DNA from 2 places in the Pseudoalteromonas sp. APC 3691 genome. Region 1 is predicted to be linked to the other one. Evidence: predicted binding sites of a transcription regulator. Region 1 holds the regulator's gene; the other holds the start of a gene.

The links. Region 1 encodes NrdR, which represses ribonucleotide reductase genes. Its sites were predicted from a motif close to AAACACNANATNTNGTGTTT; they were not measured.
Region 2: nrdA (class 1a ribonucleoside-diphosphate reductase subunit alpha) is a predicted target of NrdR. The motif match lies at 9,203-9,222, and genes of this name have one in related genera.

What each region holds. Positions count from the first base shown of each region.
Region 1 is NZ_JASDCB010000022.1:13,697-25,651, forward strand. It holds gene ribD (bifunctional diaminohydroxyphosphoribosylaminopyrimidine deaminase/5-amino-6-(5-phosphoribosylamino)uracil reductase RibD) at 1-874, opposite strand, end outside; gene nrdR (transcriptional regulator NrdR) at 877-1,326, opposite strand; gene glyA (serine hydroxymethyltransferase) at 1,695-2,951, opposite strand; gene thrC (threonine synthase) at 3,221-4,504, opposite strand; gene thrB (homoserine kinase) at 4,516-5,451, opposite strand; gene thrA (bifunctional aspartate kinase/homoserine dehydrogenase I) at 5,461-7,878, opposite strand; gene QL998_RS09195 (response regulator) at 8,107-8,475, opposite strand; gene QL998_RS09200 (ATP-binding protein) at 8,839-10,608, shown strand; gene rdgC (recombination-associated protein RdgC) at 10,721-11,638, shown strand.
Region 2 is NZ_JASDCB010000003.1:11,529-23,483, reverse strand. It holds gene rpsA (30S ribosomal protein S1) at 1-1,072, opposite strand, end outside; gene cmk ((d)CMP kinase) at 1,168-1,878, opposite strand; gene aroA (3-phosphoshikimate 1-carboxyvinyltransferase) at 1,985-3,262, opposite strand; gene serC (3-phosphoserine/phosphohydroxythreonine transaminase) at 3,262-4,344, opposite strand; gene gyrA (DNA topoisomerase (ATP-hydrolyzing) subunit A) at 4,667-7,366, opposite strand; gene ubiG (bifunctional 2-polyprenyl-6-hydroxyphenol methylase/3-demethylubiquinol 3-O-methyltransferase UbiG) at 7,543-8,253, shown strand; gene QL998_RS01610 (HAD-IA family hydrolase) at 8,253-8,933, shown strand; gene nrdA (class 1a ribonucleoside-diphosphate reductase subunit alpha) at 9,342-11,624, shown strand; gene nrdB (class Ia ribonucleoside-diphosphate reductase subunit beta) at 11,690-11,955, shown strand, end outside.

The DNA of each region.
Region 1 (11,955 bases):
CTAAAACGGCTTGTAAATCAACTTTACCGTTACTTTCACTGACTTCAATATGCTTTACAAAATGCGGCCATTGCAATGATTTATCAACCTTAGTCGTAAATATTATTACATCACTTTGGATTTCAAATAAAGCAAGGTCAGGTGTTAAACGGTTTTGAGAGTCAATTATAACACGCACGGGCTGGCGAAGCGGCAAATCAGTAGGCAGTGTGCAAGGCAGCTCACTTAGTCGCACATTAAGTTTAGCATCGTCTACTAGCACTGTATCGGCACCGGTTAAAATAGCGCAGCTTTTCGCTCGGTATAATTGTACGTCTTGTCGAGCAGCAGGACTTGTGATCCACTTACTTTGCCCATTTTTAAGCGCCGTTTTACCATCAATACTCGCTGCCATTTTGCAAATCACATAAGGTAAGCCTTGTTCCATACGCTTAAAAAAGCCAACGTTAAGTGCGCGAGCTTGTGATTCGAGTAACCCGTAAGCAACGTCAATACCCGCGTCGCTCAGTATTTTAAGGCCTTTGCCAGCAACTTGTGGATTTGTATCAACCATAGCGGCAATTACTTTTACCACACCGGCAGCTTTTAAGCCTTCGGCGCACGGTGGCGTACGGCCATAATGACTACACGGTTCAAGCGTTACATAAGCCGTTGCACCTTGTGCATTTTTTCCAGCGACAGCCAGTGCATTTACTTCTGCATGGCCTTGACCTGCTAATTGATGAAAACCCTCACCAATTATTTGATTATTTTTAACTAAAACACAGCCAACATTAGGGTTAGGTGTGGTAGTAAACCGGCCTTTTTTGGCAAGTTCTATGGCGCGTGCCATATACATTTCATCATGTTCAGTAAAAGGAACTTGGCTTTGCATTGTTACTCCCCTAAGCGGGCAATTTCTTCGCCAAATTCGCGTATATCTTCAAACGAGCGATAAACAGAGGCAAATCTTACATACGCTACTTTATCGAGCTTTTTGAGGGCTTCCATAATGCATTCACCAACCAAATGGCTTGAAATTTCTCGCTCGCCTGTAGCACGCAACTGCGATTTTATTATATTCACAACTTCGTCTACTTGCTCTGTGCTCACTGGGCGTTTTTCGAGTGCGCGATTTAAGCCATTTAATAATTTATCTTCGTTAAATGGTTCGCGGCTGCCGTCTTGTTTAATAACACGAGGCATAACCAGTTCAGCGCCTTCAAATGTAGTAAAGCGCTCGTGGCAGTCGTTACACTCACGACGCCTGCGAACTTGATGGCCTCCGCCAACAAGGCGTGAGTCAATAACTTTAGTATCTTTTGCGGTACAAAATGGACAATGCATAGCTCGGTACTTCCGTTTTAAAACAAAAAAGACCGCTAAATAGCGGTCTTTTATCTTAGCAAAAAAATAGGGCCTGTTGACCTTTCAGGATTAAATTTGTTCTATCTAGGGGCGATTTAATCGCGGCGCGAGGTTTGTAACCTAGTGGGCTAAGTAAAAACCGAGCAACAAAGAGTAAATCGCCCCTAGGACGAACCCGAGGGCAGTGCATGTTTGGCATTTATGCTGCGTTATCGCCTATTTGTGTGGAGTAACCACACTACATAGACTCTGCCTTGCCTAAAAACCAAACATACTACTGCAAATTAAACCTCGAAAGATAAACAGGCCCTTAGCCTATGTGCTCTCAATTACTGCTGCTTATGCAATTAAGCGTAAACAGGTAATTTTGCACAAATTGCTTTAACTTTTTCTTTAACTTGCGCCTGTACAGATTCATCAGTGATGTTATCTAGTACGTCACAAATCCAGCCAGCAAGCTCTTTTGATTCTGCTTCTTTAAAACCACGGCGAGTAATTGCAGGAGAACCAATACGCAAACCAGATGTTACAAACGGTGAACGTGGATCGTTTGGCACTGAGTTTTTATTAACGGTGATATTAGCGTTACCAAGGGCTGCGTCTGCATCTTTACCAGTAATATCTTTGTCGATTAAATCGAGTAAGAATAAGTGGTTTTCAGTTTTGTCAGATACGATTTTGTAGCCACGTTCTTGCATAACTGCGACCATTGCTTTTGCGTTTTTAACAACTTGTGTTTGGTATACTTTAAACTCTGGTTGAAGTGCTTCTTTAAATGCCACTGCTTTTGCTGCAATAACATGACATAAAGGACCGCCTTGACCACCAGGGAAAACAGCGCTGTTAAGCTTTTTGTAGATTGCTTCGTCGCCACATGCAGAAATAATCAAACCACCACGAGGGCCTGCAAGTGTTTTATGCGTAGTTGTAGTTACAACGTGTGCATGAGGAACTGGGCTTGGGTAAACGCCTGCCGCAATTAAACCCGCAACGTGAGCCATATCAACAAACAGATAAGCACCGATTTTGTCAGCAATTTCACGGAATTTAGCCCAATCAACAATACCTGAGTACGCTGAGAAACCACCAATGATCATTTTTGGTTTGTGCTCAAGTGCTAGTGCTTCAACTTGTGCATAATCAATTTCGCCCGTAGCTTCATCTAGTCCGTATTGGATTGCGTTGTAAAGCTTACCAGAAAAACTTACGTGAGAACCGTGAGTTAAGTGACCACCATGAGCTAAGCTCATACCTAGTACAGTATCGCCAGCATCTAATAATGCTAGAAAAACAGCTGCATTTGCTTGCGAACCAGCATGTGGCTGTACGTTAGCGTAGTCAGAACCAAATAATTCGTTAGCACGGTCAATTGCTAATTGCTCAACAACATCTACATGCTCACAACCGCCATAATAACGTTTGCCAGGGTAACCTTCTGCGTATTTGTTTGTAAGCTGTGAACCCTGCGCTTCTAGTACGCGTGGGCTACAGTAGTTTTCTGAAGCGATTAGTTCGATATGCTCTTCTTGGCGAGCAGTTTCTTTGGTTATCGCGTCAAATAACTCTGGATCAAAATCCGAAATATTCATGCTACGTTCTAACATTGGGGTCTCCTAGGGCAACGTGTATGGTGTTTTTTAGAGGCTTTATTGTACGCTTTAAACGACTCTTTGCCTACGCTCTTAAGTTGAGGATATTTAAACAGGGATTGAAACTATTTCACAGCCCTTTTAAGATGATATTTTTTTATAAAGCCATAATAATTTTAAATGAATTATATTTACTACATTTAATTAGTAAATATAACTAAATGTATTCATCCGTTTAAAGTTATAAAAAAAGCGGCTCAAGCCGCTTTTTCTTGTAATTTAACTTAGCCTAGTTTATCAAGTATTTCGGTACGTAACGCGTCGTAATCGGCGTTCATATCGCTTGCTAGGCATGGTTTTGCTAGTGCATCAGCAAGTGGTTTTGGCATACCTAATTCAATATTTAGAATACCCTCTACGCTTTCTTTAAACTTAGCAGGATGAGCGGTCGCTAAAAAGATACCCGCGGCACCAGGTGCACGATTTTCAACAAGACCTTGGTAAGCAATAGCAGTATGAGGCTCTGCAATATAGCCAGTTTGTTGAATTTTTTTCATCACGGCTTGCGTGTCTTGCTCGTTTACGCTTGTTGAATAAAAATTATCGTAGCTAAACCAGTTATTATCTAACATTGTTTGTACACGCGGCCAATTGTTTGGCTTACTTACATCCATCGCATTTGAAAGCGACTCAAGTGTTGCATTTGGCGTCCAGTTTTTATCAAGCATAAAGCGCGGCACAGTATCGTTTTGGTTTGTTGTTGCGCTTAATTTACCTACAGGTAAACCAATAACCGCACCAATCATTGCGGCGCACACATTACCAAAGTTACCACTAGGCACTGATATATGCGCTGTTGCGCGTTTTTCTTTCGGTAACTGTGCAATGGCTTCAAAGTAGTAACAAACCTGAGCAACTAAACGGCTAATATTAATTGAGTTAGCTGAGTTAAGCCCAAGTGTTGATTTAACTTCTTCATCTAAAAAGGCATTTTTAACTAGCTCTTGGCAATCATCAAAGCTGCCCTCAACTGCATAACAATGAATATTGTTACCTAGCGTAGTAAATAGCTTTTGCTGAGCAAGTGAAATTTTGCCTTTAGGGTATAAAATTACTACGTCGATATTTGGTTTATTGTAAAAAGCATGCGCTACAGCTGCACCGGTATCGCCCGATGTTGCTGTTAAAATAGTTACTTTTTCATCTTTATTAAACTGCGTTAAACACTCTGCCATAAAGCGACCACCAAAGTCTTTAAACGCAAGTGTAGGACCATGAAACAGCTCTAAACAGTATGTGTTATCTTGTACTTCCACCAGCTTAACGGGAAAGTTAAATGCATTTTTAACCATTTGTGCCACAGTATCGCTTGGTAGCTCATCTCCAATTAGGTGAGATAATATTTTGCCGCTGCGCGTAACAAAGTCCATATCAAGCAATGCATCAACATCGGACAGTGGGGCTAGTGATTCTGGAAAAAATACACCTTGGTTACGACCCAAACCTGTTTTTACGGCTTCAACGAACGACACTTTTTGTGAGCTATCTTTTAAATTATGTAATTGCATGACTACCTATCCTATAAAACTGTTAGTTGACGCGTGCCGTCGTTATCTAATTTACAAATGTGGCAAAAGCCTTGCTCGTTAATGTAATTGGTTTCTAACCACTGCGCGCATTGCTGTGCAGCTTCAAGTGTTTTACATACGCTAAACAAGGTGGGTCCTGCGCCCGAAATACTGACTATTTCAGCGCCCAGCGCTGGCAAGCTTGCTTTGGCTTCACTAAAACCTTTAATAAGCGGTGCGCGGTAAGGTTCTGCTATTTCATCTTTCATTATGCTTAGCGCATCGTCAAAACGATTAGTTAACAGCAAGCTACTAAATGCCGATAAACGCTGAGCAAACTCAACACTTGCATGCATGCTCAACTCTTTTGGTAAAACAGAGCGCGCTTTTGCGGTATTAAGCGAAAAACCAGGAAACGCAGCAACGTAGTACCAGTTTTCATCAACAGGCAGTGTAATTGATTTATCAGGAATTAAATCACCAGTTAACTGCAAACCACCTAAATAACATGGCGTGATGTTGTCGTAATGACGACCGCCGCTTACTACAGCTTCAAAGTCAGCCATCAGTTCAATAAGCTCAACCTGACTTAAATTAGTTTTTGCAAACTTATCAAGGGCAGCAAAAGTAGCCACAACCGAACACGCACTAGAGCCAAGTCCAGATCCAATTGGTAAGTTCTTTTTAAGCTCGAGCTTTACGCTTGGCATATTAGGCGCAACATGCGCTCTAAAATGCACTAAGCACTGGTACGCTAAATTTTCATTAGCATCACTTGGTAACTTGTGAGCGTACTCGCCTGTGCAAATAAATTCGTCGCTTGGTGCTGCGCTTACAACGGCTACATCGCCTAATAAACTGCCATCAATTGGCGCAAGCGCTGCGCCAAGTGCATCAAAACCTACAGCAAAATTACCAATAGACGCCGGAGCATATACTTCAATCATAACGATCTCCTAGCGCGATAACGTTTTTAAAATATCAGCAAATACACCTGCGGCTGTTACTTCTGAGCCAGCGCCATAACCACGAATTACAAACGGACGTGGCTGATAATATTGGCTTAAAATAGCCAGCGCGTTTTCACCATCACGAATGACACTAAGTGCATGTTTGGCATCTACTGCTTCAATACCTACTTTACAGTGGCCTTCTTTAATTGTGCCTACATAGCGAAGTACTTTGCCTTCACTAGCAGCACTTTGAATAAGCTTGTTAAAATCAGCATCTAAGCTTGGTAGTTTTGCCATAAACTCATCAACGCTATCGCCCTGTGCAAAACCTGATGGTAATACAGACTCAACTTCAATATCGCTTAACTCTAATTTCATACCGGCTTCGCGAGCAATGATCAATAACTTACGTGCTACATCGGTACCCGATAAATCATCACGAGGATCGGGCTCAGTAAAACCGCTTTCTTTGGCTTTAATAGTTGCCTCAGAAAGTGATAAACCATCTTGAAGTGCGCCAAACATATACGAAAGTGAACCTGATAAAATACCGCTAAACTCTAATAACTCATCACCCGCACCAAATAATGACTGTAAGTTGTCGATTACTGGTAAGCCTGCACCTACGTTTGTTTCGTATAAAAATTTACGATTATTCTTTTGCGTTGCTGCAATTAAATCTTGGTAATACGTGTATGAGCTTGTTGTTGCTTTTTTATTGGCAGCAACCACATGAAAACCTGCATTTAAAAAGTCTACATACTGCGCAGCAAGTGCATCCGACGACGTACAATCAACAAGTACAGGATTTACTAAATGATTTTGCTTAACAAACTGCTCTACTAGTTTTAAATCAAATGCCTGCTCAGATGAGGCCAATTTTTGCTGCCAATCGCCAAAAGCAATACCTTCACTATCTAGGTGTAATTGACGAGAGTTAGCAACACCATACAAGTTAAGTTTAATATTACGTTTTTCAAGCCACGCTTGCTGACGCTCAAGCTGATTAATAAGCTCTTGCCCTACTAAGCCACAACCTAGTAAAAACACATCAATTGACGGCACATGCGTGAAAAAGTTTTCATGGCATATTTTCACGGCGTCGTTACATAACTCACCATCAATTACCGCAGAAATAGCACTTTCTGTAGAATCCTGTGCAATTGCCACAATATTTACTTGAGCTTGTGCAAGAGATGCAAAAAACTTAGCCGCTAAGCCACGGTGCGCGCGCATGTTATCGCCCACTAAAGTAACAATGGCTAAATTGCGCTGCACTTGTACAGGCTCAATAAGCCCTGCTTGTAACTCAAGCTCAAATGCAGTTTGTAGCGCGTCAAGTGCAAGTGCTAGGTCTGTTTCGTGCACACAAAAGCTAATGCTAAACTCGCATGATGACTGAGTGATTAATACAATTGATACGTTATCGTGAGCAAGCGCGTTAAATACCTTAGACGCCATACCTACTTTGCCTTTCATGCCTGGCCCTGAAACAGTTAACATTGCAAGGTCTTGTAGGCTCGAAAGCGCTTTTACTGGCTCATCTGATGAATAATCGTTACCAATTAATGAGCCTTGTGCGTCTGGGTTATGCGTATTTTTAATTTCGCACGGCACGCCCGCTTTAGCACATGGTAAAATTGTTTTAGGGTGAAGTACTTTTGCACCAAAGTAAGAAAGCTCCATCGCTTCTTTATAAGATAAAAAATCTACTTTAGTCGCTTTTTTAATATAACGAGGATCAGCACTGTATACACCATCAACGTCTGTCCAAATTTGGCAAATTTCAGCTTCTAAACATGCTGCTGCAATTGCTGCTGAGTAATCTGAGCCATTACGACCAAGCGTTGTAAGCTCACCTTTATCATTACTCGCTGTAAAACCAGGCATGATATAAATAGTTGCAGGGCTTTCTTTAAGCACAGCTTGAAAGCGCGCTTTACTTGTTACTAAATCAGCCTCTGCATCAATGTAGCCACCCGTTGAAGCAATGCAGCTGGTTGCTTCTAAGTATCTTGCATCATGCGAGCTCAATAAAGCCTGCATTAAAGAAACGCTCACGCGCTCTCCAAAGCTAATCACAAATGCGCGAACCTGATCAGGGCAACACTGTATAAGTGACACGCCATCTAGTTTATTTTTAAGCTCGCCTAAGTTTGGCCAACTTGTAACTACACCACCACTTTTTTCAACGTCAGCTTTTAAACCTTCACAGCGGCTAACCAATGCTTGCCATTGCTGCGAAAAATCTGAGCCTTGCTCTGCGGCACTTGCAAGTGCAACTAGCGAATCGGTCATTCCACCGGGAGCAGAAAGTACCAATAACATTTCATCTTTTAATTGTGCTTTAACTAGCTGAGCTACCTGTTGTAAGCATGCATAGTCGGCAAGCGAAGACCCACCAAATTTTAAAACTCGCATTGTTTATGTTCCTCATCCCATAAAACGAAAAAAGGCCTGTGTTCTAAGTGAACACAGGCCTTTAAATTTGTTGCACCGACCTATGCCACTATCCAGTAAGAATGATGGTTGTAATAATTATGGTCAGTACGCGATTAATTGTTTTCATATGTTAAGACTGCCTTAACAAAGGCTATGCTGTCAACCCTAAATCAAAAGATAAAACATCCTTTTTTAACATGAAAAAACCTAATGAATGCCAAATTTATGCAATATTTCGTTTAAGTTAGATTTATTGATAGGTTTATCGATAAAGTCTATTGCGCCAAGTTGAGCGACTCGTTGCTTCATTTTCTCTTGTATATCGGCGGAAATAACTAAAACAAAACACTCTATTTTTTCTGTTTTTATAGTCTCGAGTACTTGTATACCATCAACTTCGGGCATCGTGAGGTCTAAGCATAGCAAATCAAAGCTTTGTGCCCGTAAAAGTTCTAGAGCATGCGCTCCATTTGTAGCTTGTTGTATTTGAGCGTCTATACATTCATTCAAACACCGCACAACTTGTTTACGGGCGACTGCAGAATCGTCACAGACTAATATCGAAAATTTCATCATGTTTACTACTACACAACCATCAAATTTATTAAAAGGTTACTAAAATACCTTCCTTCGCATTTTAGACACTTTAACACGCCTCCAAGCACTCAGCGCATTAATAATTTAATACAATGATAAATATAGAATAAATCCGTTTAAGATATAATTAACCAAGGCAAATACCAATAAAACCTTAAATACTTAATAGATAACAAACTTACTAACTCATAGCTTGTTTTAATTGCTTTGATGCTACACGCCTGCTTTTTGGGCTTATCTTGTTAAATTTTAACTTTTTTATTTATTTTTAGAGGTTTATTGACTAACTTTTAAATTACTATCGTAACGTTACAAAAATAATAAAGGATGAACAAGTCACTCATGTTACAAAAAAGTCTTTCTAAGAAGCTGCTGACTAGCGTTTTATCCGTCTATTTTTTGCTTACCTTTGTAGTGACTTGCGGACAAGTGCTTGCTGAATACGTTAATACTAAAGACTATATCCGTGATGAATTGAGTACATTACAAAAAACCTTTAGTCGCAGCTTAACACGCGCTATTTGGGAACTTAATACCAAGCAAACAATTACAACAGCAGAAGGTCTACTCGCCATCCCCATGATTGAAGGGATTATAGTTCGAGATGACAGCGGTGAAATTATTTCACAACTAGGACGTTCGCTCGATATACATAAACTATATAACCAACAATTAGTACAAGAAGAAGTAATTTTAGAAGATAGTAAATCGGGTTTATTTGGTTATACCTTTCCACTTATTTTCGAATTTTCAGGCCGTGCAACCCAAGTTGGCGACGTTACCTTATTCTCAAGTCGAGAAGTTGTTTTTAGCCGCATTATGGTATCAATCTACTTTTTGATTGGTAACGCAATGATTAAAACCACTTTTTTGATCATTTTATTTTTAATGGCATTTAGAAAACTTCTTACAGACCCTTTAGCTGAGCTCACTGAGCAGCTAGAAAATTTAGAACTGGATGAGCTAGAAGGTCAACACATAGAAATAGAAACAGAGGAGCATAACGAACTAAAAGTGATGGAGCAGTCGTTTAACAAACTAATTGATAAAGTAGTTCAGTATAGAAAAGAGCTGGAACACACCCAAAAAGAACTCATTATAAGTAACGAAAAGCTCGATCAGCACAACATACAACTTGAACAAGATGTAGCCCGTAAAACATCAAATTTAAGCCAAGCAATGATGGATTTACAGCAGCAAAAGTACGAACTCGAAAAACAAAAAATTGTACTCACAGAAGAAGTTGATTTACGCCGAAGTACAGAACAAGAACTAATTACAAAGCAAACTGAATCTCAGCGTTATATAGAAGAGTTGAGCCTTGCACAGGAACGTTTATTAGGCACAGAAAAAATGGCCGCGCTAGGTGGACTTGTCGCAGGTATTACACACGATATAAACACCCCTATTGGTATAGGTGTAACGGCAATATCATTTTTACAAGAACGCTTAAATAAACTCGAAAACGCTTATACCGAAAAAACGCTTTCGCCAAAAGCACTAGAAGAATTCATTAACGAAGCGAAGCAAAGCGCTAGCTTACTAACAACTAATTTAGATAGAGCCTCTGAACTTATTGCTAGCTTTAAACAAATAGCGGTCGATCAGGCCAGTGAGGCAGTGAGAACAATTAACTTCAAAGATTACACTAACGAAGTCATACGCTCACTGCACCCAAAATTAAAAAAGACATCTCATACTATAAAATTAGAATGCCCAGATGATTTAGTTTTAAATTTACCCGCAGGGGCTATAAGCCAAATTTTTACTAACCTAATTATGAACTCACTTATTCATGGCTTTGAAGGTAAAAGTAACGGTGTAATGGATATTAAAATCAGCGCAGATGACACCAATTTAACTATTGATTACAAAGATGATGGGAATGGCGTTACCAACGAGCAATTGAAAAAATTATTCGACCCATTTTTTACTACCAAGCGCGATGAAGGCGGTAGCGGATTAGGTACCCATATAATGCTTAATTTAGTTAAGCAAACCCTAAGTGGATCGATTGATGCAACGAGTGAACCAGGCAGAGGTCTGCGTTACTATATTCAATTTCCGAAGAACATGGCTAAGCCACTGCCTATTTTTGATAAATATGAATAAATAAAACTACATGCGTTAAATTTGTTCATATTCAACGGTAACAAATCAGTCATTTCGAGATACTGTTTTTATTGCTATGATTGTACAAATTTTTAAATGGATCAATTCCCCTATGTGGTTTAGTAACCTTATTTGTTACCGCTTTAAGCAAGACGTTTCATACACTCAAGAAGATTTTGATAAAGCATTAGAGCAAGATTTATTTCGCCCATGTACTGGTCAAGAGCTTGCAACATTTGGTTGGACAAAAGCATTTGGAAAACACGGCGAAACGCTAGCTCACTTTTCTCAAAAAAGTATTTTAGTTTGCGCTAAACGTGAAGAAAAAGTACTCCCTGCTTCTGTTATCAACGAACTAGTCGCTGAGAAAGTTGATCTGATAGAAGCTGAAGAAAACCGCCCAGTTAAAAAGAAAGAAAAAGACGAATTAAAAGAAAACATTCTTCATACTCTTCTACCTCAAGCATTTAAAAAGTCGAGCTTACAATTTGCCTTTATTGACCAAGAAAACGGTTGGGTTGTTGTAAATAGTGGCAGCTTTAATAAAGCAGAAGAGCTACTAGCACTACTTCGTAAATCGCTAGGAACGCTTCCGGTTGTACCTGCGTTTGCTAACTACGATTTAGATGTGTTTTTAACTGATTGGTTAACTAACTTTAGTACACCAGAAGGCTTTGCTATTGGCTCAGACGCTGAACTTGAAGAAGCAGACGACAGCGGCGCACAAGTAAAGCTCAAAGGTCATGACCTATCGTGTGATGAAGTTAAATCGCATTTAGAAAGTGGTAAACGCGTAACTAAACTTGCACTTGATTGGCAAGAGCGTCTTAAGTTTATGCTACAAAACGATGGCTCTATCAAACGTTTAAGCTACTCTGAAACTCTAAAAGAAGAAAACGCAGATATTCCTAAAGAAGATATGGCTTTAAAACTTGATGCTGACTTTATTTTAGCTTCTGAAGAGATAAAGCAATTACTTGAAGAACTAACTGCTGGCTTAGGTGACGTTGAAGATTTAGAAAAAGCGTAAATACCTAAATACCATAGTACCAACCTGCGTAAATATTTAACGAGTTAAATAGCCCCATATATAAGCAGGTTGTTATAACAGATAAAAATCCGATAGCAGTTTACTGTTATCGGATTTTTTTATGGAATTTTTTGAAGCACTTATTTATATATTTATTAACCGCGAACAGAGTTTATACCAATCTGCTTATATACGGGGTCTATTTAACGTTGAGAAAATTACGCTAGAACTAGGCAAAAATTTTTGTATCTAGTTGTTCTAAATAAAAAATTTTTAACGACGTTATAGTGCAATTTAATTCGTTAAATTGATCAAAG
Region 2 (11,955 bases), on a different contig from region 1:
CAAATTCCTGCCAAGGATTAGCAATACATTGCTTAAGACCAAGAGAAATACGACGACGTTCTTCGTCAATTTCTAAAACCATAACTTCAACAGTGTCGCCTAAGCTAACAACTTTTGAAGGATGGATGTTTTTGTTAGTCCAATCCATTTCAGAAACGTGTACTAAACCTTCAACGCCTTCTTCGATTTCCACGAAACAGCCGTAATCTGTAAGGTTAGTAACACGACCAGAAAGTTTAGAACCTTCTGGGTAACGACCAGCGATAGCTGCCCATGGATCTTCACCAAGCTGTTTAAGGCCTAGAGATACACGAGTTTTATCTTTGTCGAATTTTAGAACTTTAACTGCGATTTCGTCGCCAACATTAACGATTTCTGAAGGGTGCTTAACACGCTTCCAAGCCATATCAGTAATGTGTAGTAGACCATCAACACCACCAAGGTCAACGAATGCACCGTAGTCAGTAAGGTTCTTAACGATACCTTTAACTTCTTGGCCTTCAACAAGGTTAGCAAGAAGCTCTTCACGTTCTTGTGAGTTTTCAGATTCGATAACTGCACGACGTGAAACAACAACGTTGTTACGTTTTTGGTCAAGCTTGATTACTTTAAATTCAAGCTCTTTGCCTTCAAGGTGAGTTGTGTCACGTACTGGACGAACATCAACAAGTGAACCAGGTAGGAAAGCACGGATTGAATCAACTTCAACTGTGAAACCGCCTTTAACTTTACCGTTGATAACACCAGTAACAGTCTCTTGCTCTTCACATGCTTTCTCAAGACGGATCCATGCTTCGTGACGCTTAGCTTTCTCACGAGAAAGAATAGTTTCACCGAAACCGTCTTCAATTGCATCTAGTGCAACATCTACTTCGTCGCCTACAGCAACTTCAAGTTCACCAGCAGCATTTTTGAACTGCTCTGCAGGGATAGCACTTTCTGATTTAAGACCAGCATCTACAAGTACAATGTTATTCTCGATAGAGATTACTGTACCTTTAACGATAGAGCCTTGCTCTGCTTCAAAACCCTTTAAGCTTTCTTCAAATAACTGCGCAAAATTTTCTGACATACGAATATACGTCTCATATATTAATACCAATAAGCAACCATGCTGCATGGGGTTGTTAAAATAGCACTGGCATCCTGCTGGCGCATAAAATGTGTTTAGCTTCGTTTAGGAAGCTTACCTTCAGAGATTGCAATATCCAATAAAGTTATTACCTTATCAAACACTTGCTGTGCATTGAGCTCGCTAGTATCAAGCTCAATAGCATCATCTGCAGGTACAAGCGGAGCAACGGCACGATTCATATCGCGCTCGTCACGAGCTTGAATGTCCTGTAATAGACCACTTAGTGTAACATCAAGACCGCGCGTATTCAACTCAACAAAGCGTCTACGAGCACGCTCTTCTGCACTTGCTGTTAAATATATTTTTAACGGCGCATCTTGAAAAACCACAGTGCCCATATCACGGCCATCGGCAATTAAGCCGTTTTCAGTGCGAAATGCACGCTGGCGACGTAATAACGCTTCACGAACGCGAGGTAATGCTGCAACTTTTGATGCTGCAGCGCCTACTTCTTCATTACGAATAGTAGTAGTTACATCTTCGCCTTCTAAAATAACTTTTCCTGCATTAGTTTGGCTATCTACCAAAAACTGCACATCTAAATTTGCAGCAAGAGGGACAAGCCCTTCTTCATTGTCTAATGCAATTTGGTGATGAAGTGCAGCTAAAGATAAAACGCGATAAATCGCACCGCTATCTAATACATCCCACCCTAACTTGTCGGCTAACAAGCGACAAACAGTTCCTTTACCTGAACCACTTGGGCCATCAACGGTGATCACGGGCATTAATAACGCCTGCATTTAAAACCTCCTGCAATGCACACCTAAATAAACCGCGACATTATACGTCAGTTATTAAAATATATCTGCTATTAGTGTGTAACTTTTGTAATTACTTCTAATTAGCTTATTCACTGACTGACGCTAAAACATTGAAAAATGTGGGAAATGTTTTATAGGTACACTTTGGATCATTAATTGTTATTGGCTTTCCACCAACGGCAACCATTGCAAAACACATGGCTATACGGTGATCGTCGTAAGTATCAACAGCAACATCATTAAATGTTTCAGGTGGGGTGATCTCTATAAAATCTTCACCTTCTACAACCTGTGCGCCTACTTTACGAAGCTCAGTTGCCATTGCATATAAACGGTCTGTCTCTTTTACTCGCCAGTTATAAATGTTACGAATGGCTGTTGGGCCTTTGGCAAAAAGAGCAACAGTTGCAAGAGTCATAGCTGCATCAGGAATTGCATTGGCGTCAATATCCACACCTTTTAGTTCGCCTTTGCGAACAACTAAACGCTCATCATACCAATCAATTTTTGCGCCTACTTGCTCCATTACTTTGGCAAAGCCTATATCACCTTGCACCGACTTGGCACCCACGCCCTTAATTTCAATCTCACCGCCTGCAATTGCAGCCGCAGCAACAAAGTAAGAGGCAGAAGATGCATCGCCTTCAACCATTATGCGATCTAATGATTGATACTGTTGACCACCTTTAACTTTAAAGGTTGCATAATCACTGTGCTCAACATTAACCCCAAAACGTGCCATTACATCAAGTGTAATATCAATATAAGGTTTAGAGACTAAAGTACCTTTAATAGTTATTGTTGTATCACCGTTAAATAATGGCGCTGCCATTAATAGAGCGGTTAAAAATTGACTTGAAATACTGCCGTCAATTTCAACCTCACCGCCTTTTATTTGGCCACCCACAATTTTAAGTGGTGGGTAGTCTTTGTGCTTTGTATAAGTAACATCACCACCCAATGCTTGCAGCGCGTCAACCAAGTGCCCTATCGGGCGCTCTTCCATACGTGGCTCGCCTATTAGCTCGTACTCACCAGCAACGGCAGCAAGTACAGCCGTTAAAGGTCTATAAGCAGTACCCGCATTACCTAAAAACAAGGGCTCAGTCGGTGTATTAAACACACCACTAACACCCTCTACGGTGGCTACAGTGCGTTCATCATTTAAAGTTACATTTACACCTAATAACTTTAAGGCGCCCAGCATATGGCGTATATCGTCACTATCAAGTAAGTTTTCTACAACGGTAGTACCGCTTGCAAGTGCTGCTAATAATAAAATTCTGTTCGATAGACTCTTTGAACCTGGTAGGGTTACTGTGCCATTTACTCTAGAAATAGGTTCTAAACGAAGTTGCTCCATTAGCTATGCTCCTTTGCAAAAGCAGCCATAAAGTCTACAAGTGCTTGAACACCCTCAAGAGGCATTGCGTTATAAATACTAGCGCGCATACCGCCCACTATTCTGTGACCTTCAAGAGCAAGTAACCCTGCATCTTTAGATTGAGCAACAAACTTATCATTTAAGCTTTCATCATTAAGCCAAAACGGAACATTCATACGTGAACGGCAATGTTTAGCTACTTTATTGGTATAAAAGCTCGATTCATCAATAAAGTCATAAAGTAGCTGCGCTTTAGCAATATTTTGAACTTCCATCGCTTTTACGCCACCATTACTTTCAAGCCATTGAAATACTTCAGCAGCTAAATACCAAGCAAATGTAGGGGGCGTGTTAAACATACTGCCTTGTTTTGCTTCTAATGCGTAATCTAAAATGCCGGGCTTAGGTAAGCCTTCACGCTCAAGTAATGTTTTACGAACAATAACGATTGATATGCCCGACGGGCCGATATTTTTTTGCGCACCAGCGTAAATTAAATCAAATTTATTAACGTCTATTTCGCGTGATAAAATAGTTGACGACATATCAGCAACGATCGGTGCTGTTGGGTGGCTTGGTACATCAAAAATTTCTAAGCCGTCAACCGTTTCGTTAGGGCAATAGTGAATGTAAGATGCATCTTCTGGTAACACCCAATCAGCAACCTGTTTAATAGAAAACTCGCCATTGGCATCATTACGCACATCAATAGAGGTTGCTTGAGTAAACTTGTTGGCCTCGTCTGTTGCACTTTTTGACCACACGCCGTTTTCGCAATAAACCGCAACTTTGCCTTCTTGGTGTAAATTTAATGGCACAGCACTAAACTGACCACGGCCACCACCATGCATAAACAGCACTTCAAATTCATCACTGATATTCATTAGGCGACGAAGGCTGGCTTCACATTTAGCTGTAAGGGCTAAAAACTCTTTGCTACGATGGCTTATTTCCATCACAGACACACCTAAATCTTGCCAATCTAGAAACTCTTTTTGTGCTTTTTTCATAACCGCTTGCGGAAGCATAGCTGGCCCCGCACAAAAATTATATTTACTCATTACCTTTGCCTCATTCCAGTAATTTAACTACTAAGCATGAACATTTAATACCAATCCGCTAAACCTTTAAAATTTAATGAATAATACCAATCCGCAATAATACTTAATCATTTTGCGGGGCTAAACGTGTCGCTACTTGCGTTAAAAAATTCTCATTTAGAACAACTAAATAGCGAATTTTTTGCCTAGCTATCAACACGTTTTTCCACCCTCAAAATAGATCTCTTAATTAAGCGAATTGGTATGAGTATAATTTCACACCCTATTAATTTTTTTCAACAACATTAAAAAAAAGCGGCCAAGGCCGCTTTTTCAATATCAATTATTCTGAAGGAGGATTATCATCCGCTACTTCATCAATAACCGTATCTACAGTTTCAACGTCTTCAATATCAATCAAGTCACTTTCTGTAACTTCAATCTCTTCTATACGTTGTAAACCAACTACTTGCTCTCCGTCAATAGTTCTGATCAAAATAACACCTTGTGTGTTACGTCCAACCGTTGAAACTTCATTAACGCGAGTTCGTACTAAGGTACCACGATTCGAAATAATCATTATTTCATCGTTGTCATCAACTTGCACAGCACCAACAACAGCGCCGTTACGTTCACTCACCTTAATTGATACAACACCTTGTGTTGCACGACTCTTAGATGGGTAATCTTCAAGTTGTGTACGCTTACCGTAACCATTTTCAGTTACCGTTAGAATGGCACCGTCAGTTTTTGGTACAATTAACGATACTACGCGTTGCTCGTCTGGCATTTTAATACCACGAACACCTGTAGCAGTACGACCCATTGGGCGAACACCTTTGAAGCGAATCTCAGGGTTACCTTCTTCGTCTAATACTGGGTTACCGTTTTCATCAACAACTGTTGTTTCTTCAGCTTCTTTGAACCGTACAACTTTACCTGCATCAGTGAACAACATAATTTCGTTGCTACCATCGGTAATATCAACACCAATCAAGCTATCGCCATCATTTAAGTTAACAGCAATGATACCGCTTGCACGTTGACGACTGTAAGCCGTTAATGGTGTTTTCTTAACTGTACCGAATGCAGTTGCCATAAAGATATATTTATCTTCTGCGTACTCGCGTACTGGCAATATAGCAGTAATACGTTCATCAGCTTCAAGTGGTAACAAGTTAACAATTGGCTTACCGCGCGCTGCACGACTTGCTAGTGGTAACTGATACACTTTAAGCCAATATAAACGACCGGCCGTAGAGAAACATAAAATAGTATCGTGTGTATTTGCAACTAACAGACGTTCAATGAAATCTTCATCTTTCATCTTCGTTGCTGACTTACCTTTACCACCACGACGCTGTGCTTCGTAATCAGACAATGCCTGATACTTCACATACCCTTCGTGAGAAAGCGTTACAACAACGTTTTCTTCGGTAATTAAGTCTTCAAGACTGATATCGTGAGCCGCTGCATTAATCTCAGTACGACGTTCGTCGCCATACTGCGCTTTAATTTCAACTAGTTCGTCACGAATAACTTCCATTAAACGCTCAGGTGTTGCCAAAATATAAAGTAGTTCAGCAATTAACTCTAATAACGCTTGATATTCAGTTAAGATTTTTTCGTGTTCAAGACCAGTAAGCTTGTGTAAACGCAAATCTAGAATTGCTTGAGCTTGTTGCTCAGAAATATAGTATTGACCGTCGCGAATACCTAAATCATCAGCAAGCCAATCTGGACGGGCTACATTATCTTCGCCTGCTTTTTCAAGCATACCTTGTACATGACCTAATTCCCACGGACGTGCAGTTAAAGCAATTTTAGCTTCAGCAGGTGTAGGTGATTTACGAATAAGCTCGATAATTGGGTCAATGTTTGCAAGCGCAATTGCTAAACCTTCAAGCGTGTGAGCACGGTCACGCGCTTTGCGTAAATCAAACACGGTACGACGAGTTACTACTTCACGGCGGTGAATAATAAACTCTTCAAGCATTTCTTTTAGATTAAAACACTTAGGTTGGTTGTTAATTAATGCAACCATATTCATACCAAACACAGTTTGTAACTGAGTTTGTGAATACAAGTTATTTAAAATAACTTCGCCTACGTCACCACGTTTAATTTCAATAACGATACGCATACCGTCTTTATCTGATTCATCACGTAGTGCACTAATACCTTCAATTTTCTTATCTTTAACAAGCTCAGCAATTTTTTCAATTAAACGGGCTTTATTAACTTGATAAGGAATTTCGTGAACGATGATTGTTTCACGGCCTGTTTTTTCATCGGTTTCGACGTCGGCGCGTGCACGCATGTACACTTTACCACGGCCAGTTAAATAGGCTTGTTCAATGCCTTTTTTACCGTTGATAATTGCAGCCGTTGGGAAATCAGGACCAGGGATATAATCCATTAACTCTAAAATAGTTAAATCAGGATTTTGAATAAGTGCCAAACAACCGTTCACAACTTCAGTTAAGTTATGTGGTGGTATATTTGTAGCCATACCTACTGCAATACCTGACGAACCATTCACTAATAAATTAGGAACTTTCGTTGGTAAAACATCAGGGATGAACTCAGTGCCATCGTAGTTAGGAACGAAATCAACCGTTTCTTTTTCAAGATCGGCTAATAACTCATGCGACATTTTTGCCATACGTACTTCTGTATAACGCATTGCCGCTGCTGAATCACCATCAACCGAACCGAAGTTACCTTGGCCATCTACAAGCATGTAACGTAGTGAGAATGGCTGAGCCATACGAACTATCGTGTCATAAACTGCACTGTCGCCGTGTGGATGGTATTTACCGATTACGTCACCGACCACACGGGCCGATTTTTTGTAAGGCTTGTTCCAGTCATTACTAAGCTCGTTCATTGCAAACAAAACGCGGCGATGAACAGGTTTTAAGCCGTCACGTACGTCTGGTAATGCACGTCCTACTATTACGCTCATTGCGTAATCTAAATAGGAGTTTTTTAACTCGTCTTCAATATTGACTGGCAGAATTTCATTGGCGAGATCAGTCATTTGATATCACATTCCTTCAGTATCAGCTCTCAACAACCCGGTATTGGGTATTAAGAGTATTGTTATTATTTCTAACAGCCATGCTATCACAATTAATTTTAATTTACAGGCGCAAAACTTTGCGATTTATCAATTTAGCCCTATATAATGGCCTCAGATTGACGAGGAAGTATTTTATGACCGAACATCAAAATGTAGATCACGCAGAAATAGCAAAATTTGAAGCCATCGCTGAGCGTTGGTGGGACCTAGACGGAGAATTCAAACCTCTTCACGAAATTAACCCGTTACGTTTAGACTTTATAGCAAATAAAACGCAAGGCCTATTCGATAAAGAAACACTCGACGTTGGCTGTGGTGGCGGTATTTTAAGCCAAAGCATGGCGCGCATGGGCGCAAAAGTAACTGGCATCGACATGGGGCAAGAGCCTTTAACTGTTGCTAAGTTGCACAGTTTAGAAACTGGCGTAAATGTAGATTATATAAAAGTGCCTGCAGAAGAGTTTGCAACACAGTACCCTGAGCGCTTTGATGTAATAACGTGTATGGAAATGCTTGAACACGTTCCCGACCCAGCATCTATCATTCATGCTGTAGCCGCACTTGCCAAACCAGGCGCAGATGTGTTTTTTTCAACCCTTAACAAAACACCTAAAGCATATTTATACGCGATTGTTGGCGCTGAAAAACTTTTAAAAATGGTACCTGAAGGTACACACGACCATAAAAAGTTTATAAAACCTGCACAGCTTATTTCATGGGCAGAGCAAGCCGGTTTAAAAGTCCGTGCAAGTACAGGGCTTTCTTATAACCCACTATCAAAGCAATATACGCTCAATAGTGACGTTAGCGTAAATTACATACTTTATTTTGAGAAGTTAGCTTAATGGCTAATTCTCAAGCCCCCTTATCCATTATTGAGTACGATGCATTTTTATTTGATTTAGACGGCACCCTACTCGACACCGCTGATGATTTAGGTGCCGCTTTAAACGCAGTCCTTATTAGCAATGAAATAGAACCAGTTAGTAGTGATGTATACCGTCCTGCGGCATCTAACGGCGCAGGCGCATTATTAGAGGCTGGTTTTAAAGAGTTATGGGACAAACAACACCAAAGCGAGCTTATAAAGCAATTAGTTAACGAGTACGCTGCAAACATAGCAAAACACACGCATTGCTTCAGCGGAGTTGAATCGTTACTTATCGCCCTTGATCAGAAAAAGATCAAGTGGGGGATCATGACTAACAAGCCTGGCTTTTTAACCGATCCTTTAGTGGCAGCTATTCCCGCATTGAAAAATGCCAGTGTAGTAATAAGTGGCGACACCTTAACTGAAGCTAAGCCATCACCTTTACCACTGCTGCATTGTGCAAAGCTCATGCAAGTAGAACCAAAGCGCTGTTTATACATTGGTGATGCACAGCGCGACATACAAGCAGGCAAAGCCGCAGGTATGCATACCGCAACGGCTCTTTGGGGTTACATCCCAAGTAAAGATGAAGCGATAGCTTGGGAAGCCAATTTTAACTGGCTAAGTCCAATTGACGGTTTTAACCATATATAGTGTCATGTTAATTATTAAACACTATATATTGTGATTGTGTTAGTTTTCACACAAAGCTTGCTGATAAAAAAAGCAGTCAAAATTTATTTTTAAAATGCGTAAATTTAGCAGATCATTAGTTGATTTTTGCATATTTCAACTTAAATGATTGTTCGAAGGTGAGTGTCTACTAACACAAATGCGTTATCCCAAAGTTATCCACAAATAGGGGCAATTATGTCCCTTGCAAAACAACTCAGACCACACTATCTTGTGATCTCTAAATTGAACAACACCAGATATTGTGGCCAAATGTTATTCAATTAAATTCGCCAATATGGTGAAACCTATAATAAATGAGTATGTACCTTGCTTCGGCGAGGTATAAAGCATTGGTCAAAATACATAATTCCCAAGGAATACAGGCAAATGAACCAACAGTTATCTGTAAGCAAACGTGACGGGCGCAAAGAGCCACTTGATCTGGATAAGATCCATCGCGTTATTGAATGGGCCGCCGAAGGTTTAAACAACGTTTCGGTTTCGCAAGTTGAATTAAAATCGCATATTCAGTTTTACGACGGTATTCGTACCAAAGACATCCACGAAACCATCATTAAAGCAGCAGCGGATCAGATTTCAAAAGAATCGCCTGATTATCAATACTTAGCTGCACGTTTAGCTGTATTCCATTTACGTAAAAAAGCGTATGGTCAATTTGAACCACCACGTTTATTTGACCACGTAACAAAAATGGTTGGCGATAAACGCTACGATGCTCACTTATTAGTAGATTACACAGAGCAAGAATTAGACGAGCTTGATGCATACCTTGATCATTCTCGCGATCTTAACTTTAGCTACGCAGCTGTAAAACAGCTTGAAGGCAAGTACCTCGTTCAAAACCGTGTATCGGGTGAAATATACGAAAGTGCACAGTTTTTATATATTTTAGTAGCAGCAAGCTTATTCTCTGACTACCCACGTGAAACACGTACTGATTACATTAAACGTTTTTACGACGCGGTATCATTATTTAAAATATCTCTACCAACGCCAATTATGTCAGGTGTCCGTACGCCTACTCGCCAGTTTAGCTCGTGTGTATTAATTGAATGTGGCGATAGCCTTGATTCAATTAACGCTACATCGTCTGCAATCGTTAAATACGTATCACAACGCGCAGGTATTGGTATTAACGCTGGTCGAATTCGTGCTTTAGGTAGCCATATTCGTAACGGCGAAGCGTACCATACAGGTTGTATTCCTTTTTATAAGCACTTTCAAACAGCTGTTAAAAGTTGTTCGCAAGGTGGTGTACGCGGCGGTGCTGCAACTTTGTTCTACCCGCTTTGGCATCTAGAAGTAGAAAACCTACTTGTACTTAAAAATAACCGTGGTGTAGACGACAACCGCGTTCGTCACCTTGATTACGGCGTACAGTTTAATAAACTAATGTACTCTCGTTTAATTAAAGATGACTACATTACATTATTTAGCCCATCAGATGTGCCTGGCCTTTACGATGCATTTTTTGAAGACCAAGCTGAGTTTGACGCACTTTACGTAAAATACGAACAAGACGAGTCTATTCGTAAAAAACGTATTAAAGCCATTGAGCTTTTCTCTATGTTTGCGCAAGAACGTGCAAGTACAGGTCGTATTTATTTACAAAATGTGGATCACTGTAATACACACAGCCCATTTATTTCTAAAGTTGCGCCAATTCGCCAATCTAACTTATGTTTAGAAATTGCATTGCCAACTAAGCCACTTAACAACGTAAATGACGAAGAAGGCGAAATTGCGCTTTGTACACTTTCTGCGTTTAACTTAGGTGCAATAGAGTCACTTGATGAGCTTGAAGAGCTAGCTGAACTTGCAGTACGCGCACTTGATAACTTACTTGATTTCCAAGACTACCCTGTACCGGCGGCTAAAAATGCAACTATGGGTCGTCGTACACTAGGAATAGGCGTGATTAACTACGCTTACTACCTAGCTAAAAACGGTAAGCGTTATTCAGATGGTAGCGCAAATGCATTAACACATAAAACCTTTGAAGCTATTCAATACTACTTAATGAAAGCATCAAACGAGCTTGCTAAAGAGCGTGGCGCATGTCCTAAGTTTAACGAAACAACGTACTCTCAAGGCATTATGCCAACAGATACGTACAAACGTGATTTAGATAAAATTTGTGATGAGCCACTTCATCTTGACTGGGATACACTACGTGCAAATATTAAAGAGCACGGTATGCGTAACTCAACACTAAGTGCATTAATGCCATCAGAAACATCGTCGCAAATCTCTAATGCAACTAACGGTATTGAGCCACCACGTGGACATATTAGCGTTAAAGCAAGTAAAGACGGTATTTTAAAACAAGTTGTTCCTGAGTATGAGCGTTTAAAAGATCAGTACGAGTTACTATGGGACATTCCATCAAACGATGGTTACTTGCAGCTTGTTGGCATAATGCAAAAATTTGTTGACCAAACAATTTCTGCAAATACAAATTATGATCCAAACAAGTTCGAAGGCGGTAAAGTACCTATGCAAGTCTTATTAAAAGACTTACTAAGCGCGTACAAACTAGGTGTTAAAACCTTGTATTACCACAATACTCGCGATGGCGCCTCAGATTCACAAGAAGATACTCCAGAAGTGGAAGATGATGATTGTGAAGGCGGCGCGTGTAAAATATAACTGCTGATTTTTATTTTAAGCGGGCATTTAGCCCGCTTTTTCTGATAGTTTTTTGAGTGATAAACATGTCTTATACTACTTTTAGCCGAAACCATAATAACCAAATGCAAGAGCCAATGTTTTTTGGCCAAACTGTAAACGTATCTCGTTACGACCAACAAAAATACCCAATTTTTGAAAAGTTAATTGAAAAGCAACTGTCTTTCTTTTGGCGTCCTGAGGAAGTAGATGTAAGTAAAGACCGTTTAGACTTTCAAGCATTACCAGATCACGAAAAGCATATATTTTTAAGCAACTTAAAATACCAAACACTACTTGATAGTGTACAAGG